DNA from 3 places in the Methylobacterium sp. E-041 genome. Region 1 is predicted to be linked to each of the others. Evidence: riboswitches for the same ligand, from Rfam matches in the RefSeq annotation. Region 1 holds a riboswitch; each other region holds the start of a gene.
The links. Region 1 has a riboswitch for cobalamin ahead of MKK70_RS17035 (CbtB-domain containing protein). Riboswitches for the same ligand answer to the same signal wherever they lie in the genome.
Positions count from the first base shown of each region.

Region 2: it holds a riboswitch for cobalamin, as region 1 does, so the genes downstream of both, MKK70_RS27565 (TonB-dependent receptor) here and MKK70_RS17035 (CbtB-domain containing protein) in region 1, are expected to answer to the same signal.
Region 3: it holds a riboswitch for cobalamin, as region 1 does, so the genes downstream of both, MKK70_RS13180 (TonB-dependent receptor) here and MKK70_RS17035 (CbtB-domain containing protein) in region 1, are expected to answer to the same signal.

Region 1 is NZ_JAKSYQ010000181.1:15,371-20,409, reverse strand. Features, by position in the region: gene MKK70_RS17055 (Uma2 family endonuclease) at 1-180, opposite strand, end outside; gene cobW (cobalamin biosynthesis protein CobW) at 184-1,218, opposite strand; gene MKK70_RS17045 (DUF1636 family protein) at 1,237-1,605, opposite strand; gene MKK70_RS17040 (CbtA family protein) at 1,598-2,347, opposite strand; gene MKK70_RS17035 (CbtB-domain containing protein) at 2,370-2,546, opposite strand; cobalamin riboswitch at 2,583-2,864, opposite strand; gene cobU (bifunctional adenosylcobinamide kinase/adenosylcobinamide-phosphate guanylyltransferase) at 2,932-3,459, shown strand; gene cobO (cob(I)yrinic acid a,c-diamide adenosyltransferase) at 3,456-4,058, shown strand; gene MKK70_RS17020 (cobyric acid synthase) at 4,093-5,039, shown strand, end outside.
Region 2 is NZ_JAKSYQ010000292.1:116,929-121,967, forward strand. Features, by position in the region: gene MKK70_RS27560 (App1 family protein) at 1-1,229, shown strand, start outside; cobalamin riboswitch at 1,314-1,522, shown strand; gene MKK70_RS27565 (TonB-dependent receptor) at 1,858-4,029, shown strand; gene MKK70_RS27570 (PepSY domain-containing protein) at 4,031-5,039, shown strand, end outside.
Region 3 is NZ_JAKSYQ010000143.1:1,357-6,395, reverse strand. Features, by position in the region: gene MKK70_RS13190 (copper chaperone PCu(A)C) at 1-513, opposite strand; gene MKK70_RS13195 (SCO family protein) at 1-11, opposite strand, end outside; gene MKK70_RS13185 (hypothetical protein) at 746-1,114, opposite strand; gene MKK70_RS13180 (TonB-dependent receptor) at 1,218-3,371, opposite strand; cobalamin riboswitch at 3,490-3,704, opposite strand; gene MKK70_RS13175 (DUF2778 domain-containing protein) at 3,773-4,927, opposite strand.

The DNA of each region.
Region 1 (5,039 bases):
AACGTTGCGCGCCCCGGCCATCATCCGCACCGGCACGCCGCCGACGAGCTCGTACCGCTCCGCTTGGGCTTCCTGCCAGGCGAAGAACGCATCGATGCTCATCGGCTGAAGTCGGCGGTCCAGCATCCCGGAATCTGCGGTGATCGTAAAAACGCGCAGTGTAGCCTGTGCGGCGGACAACCCCTAGCCGGCGAGCGCTTCGGCGACCGCGCCCTGGTCGAAGCCCTTCAGGCCGATCACCACCAGTGTGCCGTCGCGGGGCTCGGCCGCCGTCCAGGGACGGTCGAAATGATGGGTGATGCGGCGGCCGACGCCCTGCACCACGAGGCGCATCGGCTTGCCCTCGACGGCGCAGAAGCCCTTGATGCGCAGGACGCCCTCGGTCTCGGCCGCCTTCTCGACGCGGGCGGCGAGGTCGGCGGCGGTGATCGCCGTGCGAACCGGGAGCGCCACGGTCTCGAAGTCGTCGTGGTCGTGATCCTCGCCCGCGCCGTGATGCGAGGGGCGCGCGTCGAGGTCGTCCTCGGCGGCGGCCTGGAGGCCGAGCAGCACCCGCGGGTCGATCTTGCCGTGGGCTGTCTCGACCACCTTCACCGCGCGGGGAAGCTGGCGCTCCACCTCGGCCCGCACCTGCGCGAGGCCGGCGGCGTCGAGAAGATCCGCCTTGTTGAGCACGACGAGGTCGGCGCAGAGGAGTTGGTCCTCGAACACCTCCTCGAGCGGGTTGTCGTGGTCCACCGCCGTATCGGCGGCGCGCTGGTTGGCCAGAGCCTCGGGGTCCTCGGCGAAGGCGCCCGAGGCGACCGCCGGCCCGTCCACGACCGCGACGACGCCGTCGACGGTCACCCGCGAGCGGATCGCCGGCCACTGGAACGCCTGGACTAGGGGCTTGGGCAGGGCGAGGCCGGACGTCTCGATCAGGATGTGCTCGGGCGGGTTCGGGCGATCGAGAAGAGCCGTCATCGCCGGCACGAAGTCGTCCGCGACGGTGCAGCAGATGCAGCCGTTGGGAAGCTCGACGATCGAATCCTCGGTGCAGCCCTCGATGCCGCAGGCGGCGAGGAACGACTTGTCGAAGCCGATGTCGCCGAACTCGTTGACGAGGATCGCGAGCCGGCGCCCGCCGGCATTCTCGACCACGTGGCGCACCAGCGTCGTCTTGCCAGCCCCGAGGAAGCCGGTGACGATGGTGCAGGGGATCTTCTGGACGATGCTCATGGGGATCTCGCCGATGGCTCAGGCCGCGCGCGGCGGAAACGGGGGGATGCGGGCGACGACGCCCTTGCGGAATTCCTGCGGCCTCTGCTTCCACGGCACGATCCCGTCGGGCGTGCCGGCGTAGAGGCCGACGCCGTCGAGGATGATGCGTGCGGATTCCTCCGGGTCGAGGTCGCCGTAGACGTAGGTCCAGCGATCCTCCGCGGCCACGGCGACGGTGCAGGGCCGCTTGCAGACCGACAGGCACTCGACCGCTTCGATCGTCACGCCGTCGGGGGCGGGAAGCGCATGCAACGCGTCGAAGAGGCGGGCGCCCGCGCGCGGGCCGTCCGGCGCATCGCTCTCCATCCGGCAGGTGGTGCAGACGTAGAGGATCGTGTCAGCCACGGGCGCCTGCCGCGGCCTTCGGGCCGAAGGTCTGCCAGGCGCGCCCGAAGGCCAAGCCGATCACCGCCCAAAACACGAAGGCGATGGCGAGCGAGCGCGCGGCGAACTGCGCGGCGAGGCCGGCGGGAAGCTCGGACGGCGTCGCCGCCACCTCCGGCGCACCGGCCAGATGCGGAGCGACGATGAGCACGATTCCGCCGAGGATGGTGATCGGCACCCGGCGGATCGCGATGAGATAGATCCCCATCGCGGTGGCCGACGCCGTCATCACCCACCAGACCTGGCGGGCGGCCAGCGGGGCCGCCTCGCTGCCGGGCAGCTCGGGCGGCAGGCCCAGAGCCGGCGCGAGCGCCACTGCGAGGAAGCCGGCGACCGCGAAGGCGAGCCCGCGCTCGGGCGACGGCTCGCGGCCGGTGGCCAGCATCACCGCGCCGAGGAGCAGGGCGTAGCCGATCCCGCCGACGAGGGTCGCGAGCCCGGTGAACAGTATGCGCGGCAGGCCGGCGGCCGGCTGCCATTCCGGCTCGGCCTTGGTGTCGTGGTCGTGCCCGGCATGGGCGAGCACGATCGGCGGGCGCCCGACCAGCGGGGCCGCCGAGGCGGCGGCGCCGGGAGCGGCCTGGGTCTCGTAGCGCTCGGCGGCGATGATCAGCGGCGAGGTGAGCGCGAGCTCGAGCCCCGTCACGAGGACGGCCGCGAGGAAGCCGGCGGCGAGCGCCGCTGACAGGAGCCGGATGAGCATGGGAACGCCTGGGTTCAGGCGGTCAATGGCAGGGGAAGTTCTGCGTGTGCCGGAAGTCGTGCGCCGCGTTGTGCAGTGCCGAGGCCGGCGAGAAGCCGGCGAGGAACACGAGCCCGAGGCCGAGCATGGCGGCGGCGACGATGGCGACGAAGCCCTCGTTCGCGCGGGTGCCGGTCTGGGTGAGGGTCTGGGTGGTCATGTCGACAACATCTCCGGCCGCCCCGCCGGCGGCGTTCGAGAAAGCGCGGGGGACGGCAGGTCTCCTGGCTCGCGGATCGCAGCGCCTGCCGCCTTCCCGAAACATCGGTGGCCGAGGGCAGGAGCTGAGGGCTCCCACGGCGTTCCAGGCTTCGATCCGCAACGCAGTCCCATCTTGGACAGGTCGGTTCAACGAAGCCCGGATCGCCGTGGGGACCCTGGCCGCTTACAGTTGCGGGGGCAGCCGCGGCATCGGGTTTCCCCTCACCGCATTCCCTTTTCACCCCGTCTCCGGGGCACCGTCGCGTCCAGCCATAGCCTGTCCGGTCTCCCCGCACAACGGAGGCTTTGACGGGCGCACAGGGGTTGGGGCATGGGTTCCAGCCATGCAGCAGGCCGCGCCTCGGACGACCCTCGTGCTCGGCGGTGCGCGCTCGGGCAAGAGCGCCTACGCCGAGAGGTTGATCGAGGCGGTGCCGGGCCCGTGGCTCTACCTCGCCACGGCACAGGCCTGGGACGACGAGATGCGCGCGCGCATCGCCCTCCACAGAGCGCGGCGCTCCGGCGACTGGATCACTCGGGACGTGCCGACCGCCCTGGCCGCCGCGATCGCCGAGGCGCCGGGGCCGGTGCTGGTCGATTGCCTGACCTTATGGCTGACGAACCTGCTGCTTGCCGATGCCGACCTCGACGCCGAGACGGCGGCGCTCCGCAGTGCCTGCCGGGAAGCGCGCGGGCCGCTCGTCCTCGTGTCGAACGAGGTCGGCCTCGGGATCGTGCCCGACAATGCGCTCGCCCGCCGCTTCCGCGATGCGGCCGGACGCCTCCACCAGAGCCTCGCGGCCGAGTGCGACCGCGTCGTCCTGGCGGTCGCCGGGCTGCCGCTCGTCATCAAACCGCAGGGAACGCCATGACCGACGACGCCGAACGCCATCGCGAGAAGATGGAGAAGCGCAAGGCGGTGCAGGACGCCGAGGTCGCAGCCAAGACGATCGAGAAGGGCCTGCTCATCGTCAACACCGGACCCGGCAAGGGCAAGACCACGGCGGCGCTGGGCCTGGCGCTGCGCATGCTGGGCCGCGGACACCGGGTCGGCGTGGTGCAGTTCATCAAGGGCGCGTGGGACACCGGCGAGGCACATGCGCTGAGGACGTTCGGCGACCGGGTCGCGTGGCACGCGATGGGCGAAGGCTTCACTTGGGAGACGCAGGACAAGGCCCGCGACATCGCCGCCTGCCTCAACGCCTGGAACCGGGCGACCGACCTGATGGCCGACCCGAGCCTCCGTCTCCTGATCCTCGACGAGCTCAACATCGCGCTGCGCTACGACTACCTCGATCTCGATGCGGTGGTGGCCACCCTGAAAAGCCGTCGCCCGGACCTGCACGTCGTCGTCACCGGCCGCAACGCCAGGTCGGCGCTAATCGAGGCCGCCGACCTCGTCACTGAGATGGGCAGCGTGAAGCACCACTTCGCGGCCGGCGTGAAGGCGCAGGAGGGGATCGAGTTTTGATGGAATGGTCCCTTCAGCCGTGACCCGAAGCCTAATGATCCAGGGCACCGGCTCGGACGTCGGCAAGTCGCTGATCGTTGCCGGGCTCGCGCGCGTCTTCACCCGACGCGGGCTTCGGGTGCGCCCGTTCAAGCCGCAGAACATGTCGAACAACGCCGCCGTCACAGCGGATGGCGGCGAGATCGGGCGGGCGCAGGCGCTGCAGGCGCGGGCGGCCGGCGTCGCGCCGTCGATCCACATGAACCCGGTGCTGCTCAAGCCCCAGACCGAGGTCGGCGCCCAGGTGGTGGTGCAGGGCCGCATGGTCGCGACGGTGAAGGCGCGCGACTACCAGGCGTGGAAGCCGCGCCTGCTGGAGGCGGTGCTCGACAGCTTCGACCGCCTGAGGACGCAGGCCGACCTGATTCTCGTCGAGGGTGCGGGCTCGGCATCCGAGGTCAACCTGCGTGCCGGCGACATCGCCAACATGGGGTTCGCCCGCGCGACGGATACGCCGGTGGTGCTGCTCGGCGACATCGACCGCGGCGGGGTCATCGCCAGCCTCGTCGGCACCAAGGCGGTGATCGATCCCGACGACGCCGCGATGATCGTCGGCTTCCTGGTCAACCGCTTCCGCGGCGACCCGAGCCTGTTCTCAGACGGCATGGACCTGATCGCGCGCCACACCGGCTGGGCCAGCCTCGGCCTGATCCCGCACTTTCCCGAGGCGGCGCGCCTGCCGGCCGAGGACGTGCTCGGCCTCGTCGGGTCCGCCGGCCCGGCGGCGACGCGCATCGCGGTGCCGGTGTTTCCGCGGATCGCCAACTTCGACGACCTCGACCCGCTGCGGGCCGAGCCCGCGGTGGAGGTGGTGCTGGTCCGCCCGGGCGAGGCGATCCCGGGCGATGCCGCCCTGGTGCTGCTGCCGGGCTCGAAGACCACGATCGACGATCTCGAATTCGTCCGGGCGCAGGGCTGGGACGTGGACCTGCATGCGCATCT
Region 2 (5,039 bases), on a different contig from region 1:
TGCGTTTGCGGCGTTGGAGGAAGGGCGCGGTCCGGGCGCTGAAGCTCGTCGCCCGCCCGGTCCGCCGGGCGCAGGGGCGCGGCGGCATCGTCATTGAGCCCTATCGCGGCTACGGCTCCGCCGACGAGATCTTCCTGATCGGCCGCATCTTCCGCCAGTCCCACCCCGGTACGGCACCGGGCGACGAGAGCCTGCGCGCGCAGCTGCGGGACATCACCCGGCGGATCGCGCGGCGGGCGCTGAAGGACGCCGCCGTCACCGCCCGCTTCGGCGGCGCGCAGGCGCGGGTCCAGACCGACCGCGACGGCTACTTCCGCGTCCATCTCAGCCCGGAGGCGTTGCCCGCGGGCGACCATGGCTGGCACGACGTCGACCTCACGCTCGAGGCGGAGCTGCCGGTGCGGGCGCGGGGGCAGGTGTTCGTGCCGCCGGGCGCCACCGGCTGCGTCGTCGTCAGCGACATCGACGACACGGTGATGCGCACGGGCGTCGCCAACAAGGCCAAGATGCTGTGGCGGCTGTTCGTGGAGGATGCCGAGAACCGCGTCGCCTTCCCCGGCGTCGCCGCGCTCTACCGGGCCCTCTACGTCGGCCCGGACGGCATCGAGGCCAACCCGATGCTCTACGTCTCGCGCGCGCCGTGGGGCCTGTACGAGATGCTGTCGGAGTTCTTCACGATCCACGGCATCCCGGTGGGCCCGATCCTGTTCCTGCGCGAATGGGGCCTGTCGTGGAAGCACCCCCTCCCCCGCCGGGCGGAGGATCACAAGCGCGCCCTGATCGTCCACATGCTGTCGCTGTATCGCGACCTGCCCTTCGTGCTGATCGGCGACAGCGGGCAGCACGATCCGGAGGTCTACGGCCGGATCGTCGCCGACCATCCCGGCCGGGTGAAGGCGGTCTACATCCGCAACGTGTCGCGGGACGCCGACCGCATACGCGAGATCGAGGCGCTGGCGCAGGTCGTCGCGGCCGCCGGGAGCCACCTCGTCATCGCCGCCGACAGCACCGCCATCGCCCGGCACGCGGCGAGCCTCGGCCTGATCGCACTGGGCGCGGTCGCCCTGGTGGCGGACGAGCACGCGGCCGGCGGCGAGCCGGCGGAGCTGACCGCGGAGACCGCCCTGCCGGGCGACCTCGGCTCCGTCCTCGGCGGCGCCGGAGGAACCTTGCCGCCGAGCGTCGTCGTCGAGGCGTCGGCGCAGGACGGATCGCATGTCTCGACCTAGCGCCACCGTGCGCGCCGTCGCTGTCGCCGCCGGGTCACACTTCACAGGAGCGTGATTCCGGCCGTTGACTCTTCGGGACCGCGGAAGCCACTTGGCGGGGACGGTTCCCCTCGGGGATCAAAAGGGAACGCGGTGAGGACGAGGCTCCGAGAAGCCTTTCCGATGCCGCGGCTGCCCCCGCAACTGTAAGCGGCGAGCCTCCATCAACACGTCACTGGGTCACGGCGCCTGGGAAGACGATGAGGGGCAGCGACCCGCGAGCCAGGAGACCTGCCGTCAGTCGTGGTCACACGCGAAACGCGTCGGGCGGGGTGCCTCGACGGGTGTCGAGACGCATGGGCCCGCGCGGCGCATGCGGGGCGGCCTCGTTCGCGGTGACGTGCCACCACACGCGTCCGCACGTCCCTTCCATGCCCTTGCCGACCGCGAGACCCGCGCCGAACGACGCACAGGAAGCCGCCCGGCATCCGTGCGCCGGCGGCCGAGCCGCGTTCGGCCGATCGCCTAATTGTAACATTGTTACATTCGATGTAGATCGAGGGTCGGGCAGGCCGTCGCGTCGCGCCGATAGAGCCGAATCCGATCCATGCTCGTTCTTCTGCAAACCGCTCGTTCCCTCGGGCGCGCGATGCGCTGCCCGCTCCTCGCCGGCACGGCGCTCGTCATCCTCGCTCCGCCGCGAGAGGCCGGCGCCCAGCCGGTCGCCGGCGAATCGGCGAGCGTCGTGCTCGACACCCTCACGGTCGCGGGCGACGGCGTCGGCTTGAGCCGCACCGCGCCGGTCGGCCTCAACCTGCGCACGCCCGACCGCGGCGCGAGCCGCCTCGGCCTCACGCCGCTGGAGACCCCCGGCAGCGTCGACGTCATCTCCGGCGAGACCGCGCGGCTGCGCGGCCAGGACACGATCGCGGACGCCGTGACGCAGAACGCCACCGGCATCACCACCATCGCCTCGCCGGGCAACGGCAACGGCGCCTTCACCAGCCGCGGGTTCTCGGGGCCGAACTCGATCCAGCAGCTCTACGACGGCACGCGGCTGTTCGTCGGCGCCAACACGGTGACCTTCCCGTTCGACACCTGGAACGTCGAGCGCATCGAGGTGCTGCGCGGGCCGGCCTCCGTGCTCTACGGCGACGGGGCGATCGGCGGCGTCATCAACGTGGTGACGAAGAAGCCGACCTTCACGCCCATCAACGTGGTGCGGGCCGGCGTCGGATCGGACGGCATCGCGCGGCTCGCCCTCGATTCCGGCGGCCCGATCGGCGACGCGGTGGCCTATCGCCTTAACGTCAGCGGCAACCGCGCCGGCGGCTGGATCAGCCCGGACGGCGACTTCCGCAACCTCGCGGTCTCGGGCGCGATCCTGCTCCAGGCCACGCCCGACCTCGCCTTCACCCTGAGCCACGACCTCGGCTATCAGGAGCCGGCGCGCTACTGGGGCACGCCGCTGGTCGACGGGCGCATCCCGGATTTCATCCGGTTCAAGAACTACAACGTCCGCGACGCCAAGATCACCTGGGCGGACAACTGGACCCAGCTCAAGACGGAGTGGACGCCCACCGCCGACATCACGGTGCGCAACACCGCCTACCGGCTGCAGAGCCGGCGCCACTGGCTCGACGTCGAGACCTACAGCTTCAACCGATCGACGCGATTGGTCGACCGGAGCGACTACACCGAAATCTACCACCAGCAGGAACAGGTCGGGAACCGGTTCGACGCCGCGTTCAAGGGCACGCTGTTCGGCTTCCGCAACGAGTTCCTGGCCGGCTTCGACGTGAACCACATCGACTTCCGGCACATCAACAACTTCTCGACCGTCGGATCGGGCCTCGTCACCAGCGTTCCGCTGACGGATTACGACCCGGGCTCGTTCCCGCTGAACGGCCGCGCCAGCCCGGCCTACGCGACGAGCACCGACCAGGCCTCGGTCTTCGCCGAGGACCGGCTGATCCTCACCGACCAGCTCTCGTTCCTGTCCGGCGTCCGGTTCGATGCCTCGACCCTGCAGCGCGAGAACCTGATGAGCAACGCGCAGTTCGAGAAGTCCTTCCAGGGCCTCGGCTACCGCTTCGGGCTGGTGTTCAACCCGACGCCGGACACCGCGCTCTATGCGCAGGTCGCCACCGCCACGGACCCGGTGAACAGCCTGATCACGCTGTCGCAATCGCTGGCCGGCTTCAAGCTCTCCACCGGCGAGCAGGTCGAGCTCGGCGCCAAGGGCGTATTCTGGGACGGCCGAGGCGAGTGGACGCTCGCCGGCTACCGCATCGTCAAGGACAACCTGATCTCGGCGGTGCCGGGCCAGCCGAACGTCTCGACGCAGGTCGGCCGGCAATCCTCCTACGGGGTCGAGGCGGCGCTCTCGCTGCAGGTCACGCCGCTCTGGCGGGTCGACGCGAACCTCGCCCTGCTGCACGCGCAGTACGATTCCTTCGACCAGGCCGTGAACGGCGCGACGATTTCGTACGCCGGCAACCGGCCGATCGACGTGCCCGAGCGGGTCGCCAACCTCTGGCTCAACTACGCCTTCGCGCCGACCTGGGAAGCACGGGTCGGGTTCCAGTACGTCGGCGAGGTGTTCAGCGATTTCGGCAACACCGCGCGACGCCCGGCCTACGGGCTGGTCAACCTCGGCCTCGACCATCAGGTCACGCCGGCCTCGCGCCTGTCCTTCCGCGTCTTCAACCTGTTCGACAAGGTCTACGCGATCAGCGGAAACGCGGTGGACGGGGTCGGCACAAACTGGCTCCTCGGGCGCCCGCGCTCGTTCGAGGTCGCCTTCACGACGGCGTTCTGAGATGGCCTCCGCGGCGCGCATGCTCGCCAAGCTCGCTAAGCTCGGCAAGACGGGGAAGCGGTGGCTGCATCTCGGCCATCGCTGGCTCGGCATCGTCACGGGGCTGTTCTTCGCGACGTGGTTCGTGAGCGGCGTGGTGATGATGTACGTCGCCTACCCGTCGCTGACCGAGCCCGAGCGCCGAGCCGGGCTGCCCGCGATCGCCTGGGACGCGGTGCGGGTCTCGCCGGACGCGGCATTGGCCGACGAGCCCGGCTTTCCCCGGGCGCTGAGCCTGTCGATGCGGGGGGCCGAGCCGGTCTACCGGGTCGCGCGTTGGGACGGGTCCCGCCGCGCCGTCTCCGCGGTCGACGGCCGGGCGATCGGCCCCGCGTCACCGGACGAGGCCCTCGCCATCGCCGGCCACGATCCGCGCAGCCTGCGCCCGGCCTACCGCGACACGCTCGCCTACGATCTGTGGACGGTGCATCAGCGCTACGATGCAGTGCGCCCGCTCCACCGCATCGCGCTCGGCGATGCGGACGGCACCGAGCTCTACGTCTCGCAGCCGACCGGTGCCGTGGTGCTCGACACCACGGCGCACGAGCGGTTCTGGAACTGGTTCGGCGCCGTCCCGCACTGGCTCTACGTCGCGCCGCTGCGGGCGCAGGCCGCGCTGTGGCGCACGGTGATTGTGTGGGTCTCGGGGATCGCGATGGTCGGGGCCGTCACCGGGTTCGTGCTCGGGCTCCTGCGGCTGCGGATCGTCCGACGCTATCGCTCCGGCGCGGTGACGCCCTATCGCGGCCTCGCGCGCTGGCATCATCTCGGCGGCCTGATCGGCGGGCTCGCGCTGCTGAGCTTCATCGTCAGCGGCTGGCTCTCGATGAACCCGAACCGCTGGTTCTCCTCCTCCAGCCCGTCGCAGGCGATGCTCGAACGCTACGCCGACGCACCCGGCGCCCGCACCGGGCTCGACCGCGCCGCGATCCGCCAGCGCGCCTGCACGGACGCGGCGGAGGTGCGGTTCA
Region 3 (5,039 bases), on a different contig from region 1:
TCAATGGGCATGATCGTGGCCGCCGGCCGCCCCTTGCGCGCCCTCGGGGGCCTTCGCGCCGATCGCCTCGACCGCGAACTCGACCGGGACGGTCCCCGCCTTCTCGAACCGCAGCGTGCCCTTGACGCGCTCGCCCTTCTTCAGGGGCGCCGTCAGGTCGACGAACATCATGTGGTAGCCGCCCGGCGCGAGCGTCACCGTGGCGCCGGGGGCGATGACCAGGCCGCCCGGGACCGGAGCCATCTTCATCACGGTGCCGTCCATCGTCATCGAATGGATCTCGACGTGGTCCGCCCCGGTCACCGTGGCGCCGAGCAGCGTGTCCGGCGCGGTGCCGGTGTTCGTGACGCTGAGGTAGCCGCCGCCGACCTTGGCGCCGTTCGGGGTCGCCCGCGTCCAGGGATGGGCGATCGCGAGCGCGCCGGCCTTGTACTCGTGGGCGCCGGCCGGGACCGCGAGCAGCGCGAGGGCGACGAGGGAGCCGGTCGCGCGGCGACGGAACAGCTTGGACATGGCAACTCTCCTGAAGGGGGCGGTATCGGTCGCGGCCGCGGGCGGCCGGGCGGTTGGGGGACGGCGTCCCGGGCATGCCGGCTCGCGCGATCGCGAGGGGCCGAGCGACGGCGATGCGGCAGGCTGCATCGGTCGATGCGGGCCGAGGCCTTCCCGGAGCACGGCTTTCGGCGCGCAACCGTGAGGCAGGGCGCGACGCCGCGTTCCGGCTGGGCGGCGGCCGGGCGGTGGATCAGGCGGCGGGTGGGGCGCGTGCGCCGGCGCCGATGCCCGGCGGAGCGCGGGCGGCGGCGGCGAGGACGGGACGCCACGGAACGTCGACGGCCGGGGGAGCGGACCGGGCGACCGCGACGGCCGCCGGAACCGGCACGTCCGCCATCGGCATCGCCTGCGCGGCCGTGCAGCATGCCAGGTGGTCGCCGTGATGGGGCGCGTCGGCCGGGCCCTGCCCGTCCGCGCCGGATTCCTGCAGGCAGAGCGCGTGCGCCGGGTCGAGGGTGCGCACGCCCGTCATCCCGCCGAGGACGGCCTGCAGGGCGAGCGCGTAGAGCGCGGTCACGGCGATGACCGCGCGGCAGACCCGCCAATCTGGCCGCCACATGCGCATGTCCCACGCCTAGGGCGCCGGCCGCCACCCCGTCAATGCGGCAGAACCGTGCGAGGCCGTTTTCGCCGGGCCTGCCGCTCGGATCGAGGGCCGCCGCTCAGAACCGCCCGGCCAGCGTCAGCCGCACGGCGGTGGGCTCGACCGGGTGGAAGTGCCGGTCGGCGACGCCGTCGGCCGGTTCGCCCGGCAGGCGCGAGATATAGTAGTAGGTGATCTGGTCCGACTTGGCGTTTGTCAGGTTCAGCACGTCGAGCGACAGGCTGAGGCCGTTGTCGAAATGGTAGCCGACGCGGCCGTTGAGCAGCGCCGTCGGCTTCGAGCGCACGGAATTGTCCTCGATCAGCGGGCGCGGGCCGAAGTAGCGCAGCCGCATCGCGCCGAACCAGCCGAGGCCCTCGCCGAAGGTGAACCCGGCCGACGCGATCGTGGTCGGCGCCTCGGGGATGCGGTTGCCGACCGGGTCGACGTCGGAGAAGCGGGCATTGGTGACGGTGAGGTCCCCCTCCAGCCTCAGCCACGGCGTCACCGCGTAGCGGTTGGTCCACTCGATGCCGAAGCGGCGGCTCGGCCGGCTCGGCTCCGTCGTGCCGGTGTCGCCCTGGAACAGGTTCTCCGACGCGAAATCGAGGCGGAACAGGGCCAATGCCGTCTCCAGCCCGGCGATCGAGCGGTTGCGGATGCCGACCTCGTAGCCGGTCGAGGGCACGAGGAAGGGCGAGCGCGCGATGTTGAAGAGGGGGCTCGCCGGGTCGACCGTCGCGGTCACGCCGCGCACGTCGTTCGAGTGGAAGCCGCCGCCGTAGTTCACGTAGAGCTCGGTGTCGAACCACGGCCCCAGCACCAGCCCGAGCTTCGGGTTGACGATGCCGTCCCGTGCCTTGCCGGAATTGGCCGCCGTGTCGGAGACCACGTCGCCGTAGTAGCCGTCGGCCCGGAAGCCGACGCTGGTGCGCAGCCAGTCGGTCCAGCGCACGCGGTTGTCGACGTAGAACGCCCCGCTCGCCTCCAGCACCCGGTCGTCGAGGACGCCCGTGCGGAACTGGCGGTTCGCGGTGTTGAACAGCCCGACGCGGATCGCGTCGGTGCGGGTCTGCACCCCGATCTCGTTCTCCATCGGATGCCCGAACAGGTCGCCTTGGAAGACGTGGCTCACCTCGCCGCCGCCGAGGATGCGCTGGTCGAGCTGGTGGAACTGGTCTCCGTTGACCGGATCGTTGAGGAAGTAGGTGAAGTCGTTGAACAGGTTGAGCTGCGAGCGGATGACGTAGGCCGAGGCCCGCGTGACGCCGGTGTCGTCGGTCATGCTCCAGCGGCCCGAGAGCGAGAACCGGCTGCTGTCGCCGCCGTCGGTCGGGTTCAGGGTGCCGAAGCGGCCGATGATCCCCTCCGACACCGCGCGCGATGCGATCTGGTTGGTCGCGGTCCAGCGGCTGGCATAGGCCATGCCGGTGACCGAGAACCCGTCGAGCGCCGTGCCCTGGCTGTAGCGCACCACGCCGTTCACCTTGCGCAGCGCATCCGGCACGTCCCACGGGCCGTCGTAGACCTGCGCCTCGCCCGCCACGAGCAGGTTGCCCTGGCCGAGGGGGGCCGAGGCGATGGTCAGCGCCCGCGCGTAGCCGAAGCTGCCGAACGCGGTCAGCGCGACGTTCTTGGCGACGGTGTCGAGGTAGTCGATCCGTACCGAGCCGGCCGAGGCGAAGTCGCCGTCGCGGACGAAGTACGGCCCCTTGTGGAACGCCACCGCGCCGACGAGCTCGGGGATCAGGAAGTTGATGTCGGCGTAGCCCTGGCCGTGCGCGTGCGTGCGCATGTTCACCGGCATCCCGTCGACCTCGATCGCGATGTCGGTGCCGTGGTCGAGGTTGAAGCCGCGCAGGAAGAACTGGTTGGCCTTGCCCTCCCCCGAATGCTGGGTGACGATCAGGCCGGGCACGGATTCGAGCACCTCGCCCGGCCGCGTGATCGGGCGGCTGTTGATCTCGGCGCCGGAAACGATGCCGGCGCTCGCCGCATCCACCGTCCGAAGCGCCCCGCCGGCGCCGATGGTGCCGCCGACGTAGCCGGCGCTCGCCGCCGCCCCGGCGGCGGGCCTGGGATCGTCGGCCGTCACGGAGATCTCGGCGAGGTTCGCCTCGGCCTCCCCGGCGGCGGGGCGCGCCAGCGCGGCCGGGCCCGAGAGGGCGGCGGCGCAGGCGAGAGCGAGCAGGGTTGGCGTTCGGAAGACGGGCGGGGACTGGGACGCGGACACGGGACCTCGGGCGACGCGGACGTGGCACGTCACCGCGAACGAGGCCGATCCACCGCTCCGTCCGTCGGACGGCCGGGGGCTTCGACACCCGCCGGAACACCCCGCCCGACGCGCTTCGCGTGTGACCACGACTGACGGCAGGTCTCCTGGCTCGCGGGTCATCGCCCGCCACCGTCTTCCCGGATGCGGCGCATCCAGTGACGTCCAGTGGTGGAAGGCTCGCCGCTTACAGTTGCGGGGGCAGCCGCGGCTTCGGGCAAGGCCCCGTCGGGCCCTCCCCTCACCGCGTTCCCTTTTGATCCTCGATGAGGAACCGTCGCGTGCAGGTTGCGTCGGGCGCCGCCGGCCCGTCAATCCGGCTTTCGGACGCCGTCGCCGGGTGTGGCCGATCGGTGACGGCGTCAGCGGCTCGCGGCGAAGCGGGCCGGGCCGTCGCCGCGGCCGGTCACCACGACGAGGCGGCGGATCTCGCCGCGCAGGAACGCCTGCAGGAAGCGGTCGTAGTTGCGGAAGGACACGCAGCCGTTCGAGGCGCCGCTCGGCCCGAGCATGTAGGTGTGGGCCAGCAGCCCGTCGCGGCCGTGGATCGCGGCGGCGCCGCCCACCGGGTTGAGGCGGATCGCCCGCACGCCGTGGAACAAAGCCTCGCGCTCGGTGAGGTCGTAGGTGCCCGGCGGGGTCGAGCCGCGCATCCGCAGGTGCACGAAGTCGGGATGGTCCATGCTGGCGCCGAGGCCGGAATGGGCTTCCAGCACCTCGCCGTTCGGCAGGCGGACGGTGCGGGCGGTGATGTCGTAGATCGCCGTGCCGGCGCCCGCGTCGGGGCCGGGGAACAGGCGGCCGCGCGACCGCTCCAGCCCGGGGCTCTCGAGGGCGGCGTAGGCCAAAGCCGGGCCCGAATCCTTCCGCGCGGCGAACAGCTCCTCGAAGAACGACGGCGTCTCGGCGGTGGGCGCCGGGACCGCCTCGGGCACCCGGCGCGGAGCGCGGCGCAGGGCGAGGCGCTGCGGCACGGGGGCGGCGATCAGGTCCGCCGGGCGGGCGACCGGCAGCGGCACGATCTGGGCCTGCCGCACGACCTCGGTGTCCCGCAGGACCTGGGTAACCCGCAGGACCTGCGTGTCCCGTAAGACCTGGTTTGCCCGCAGGGCCCGCACCTGCTCCACGACCTGGGCCTGCCGGCCGGTCTGCACCGGGGGCGCGGCTTCCGTCGAACGCGGCTCGGCGGCCGCGAGCGTCGCGACCGGCGGGGCGAAACGCGGCTCGGGCGGGGTGAGCGCGGCGCCGAGGGGCGCGCCCTGACGGTCCGCGCCGGCCTCCGGGCCCAGCATCGGCCGGGGATCGAACAGGGCGGCGAGGGCGGTCGACCCGGTGCTGCGGGCCTGGAGGCTCGCGACCTGCGGCACCGGCTCGGTCCCGCCGCCCGGCGGCACGCCCTCAAGGGTGACGAGGCAGAGCAGGGCGGCGAGCGTGTTGCGAAGGATCGGGTGGCGGCGTGCCCGCCGGCGGCGGGCGGGACGCGTGAGGCCGCAGGAGGAGCGCGGGTGATGAGGCATGCGGACTCGACTCGAAGGCGACCCGGTGCCCGCAGCCGCGCAGCGTCCGGCCCGCGCCCGCGACGGATCGGCGGGCGGCGGGCCGGCCGATGGGGTCGGCCGTGCGGGGATC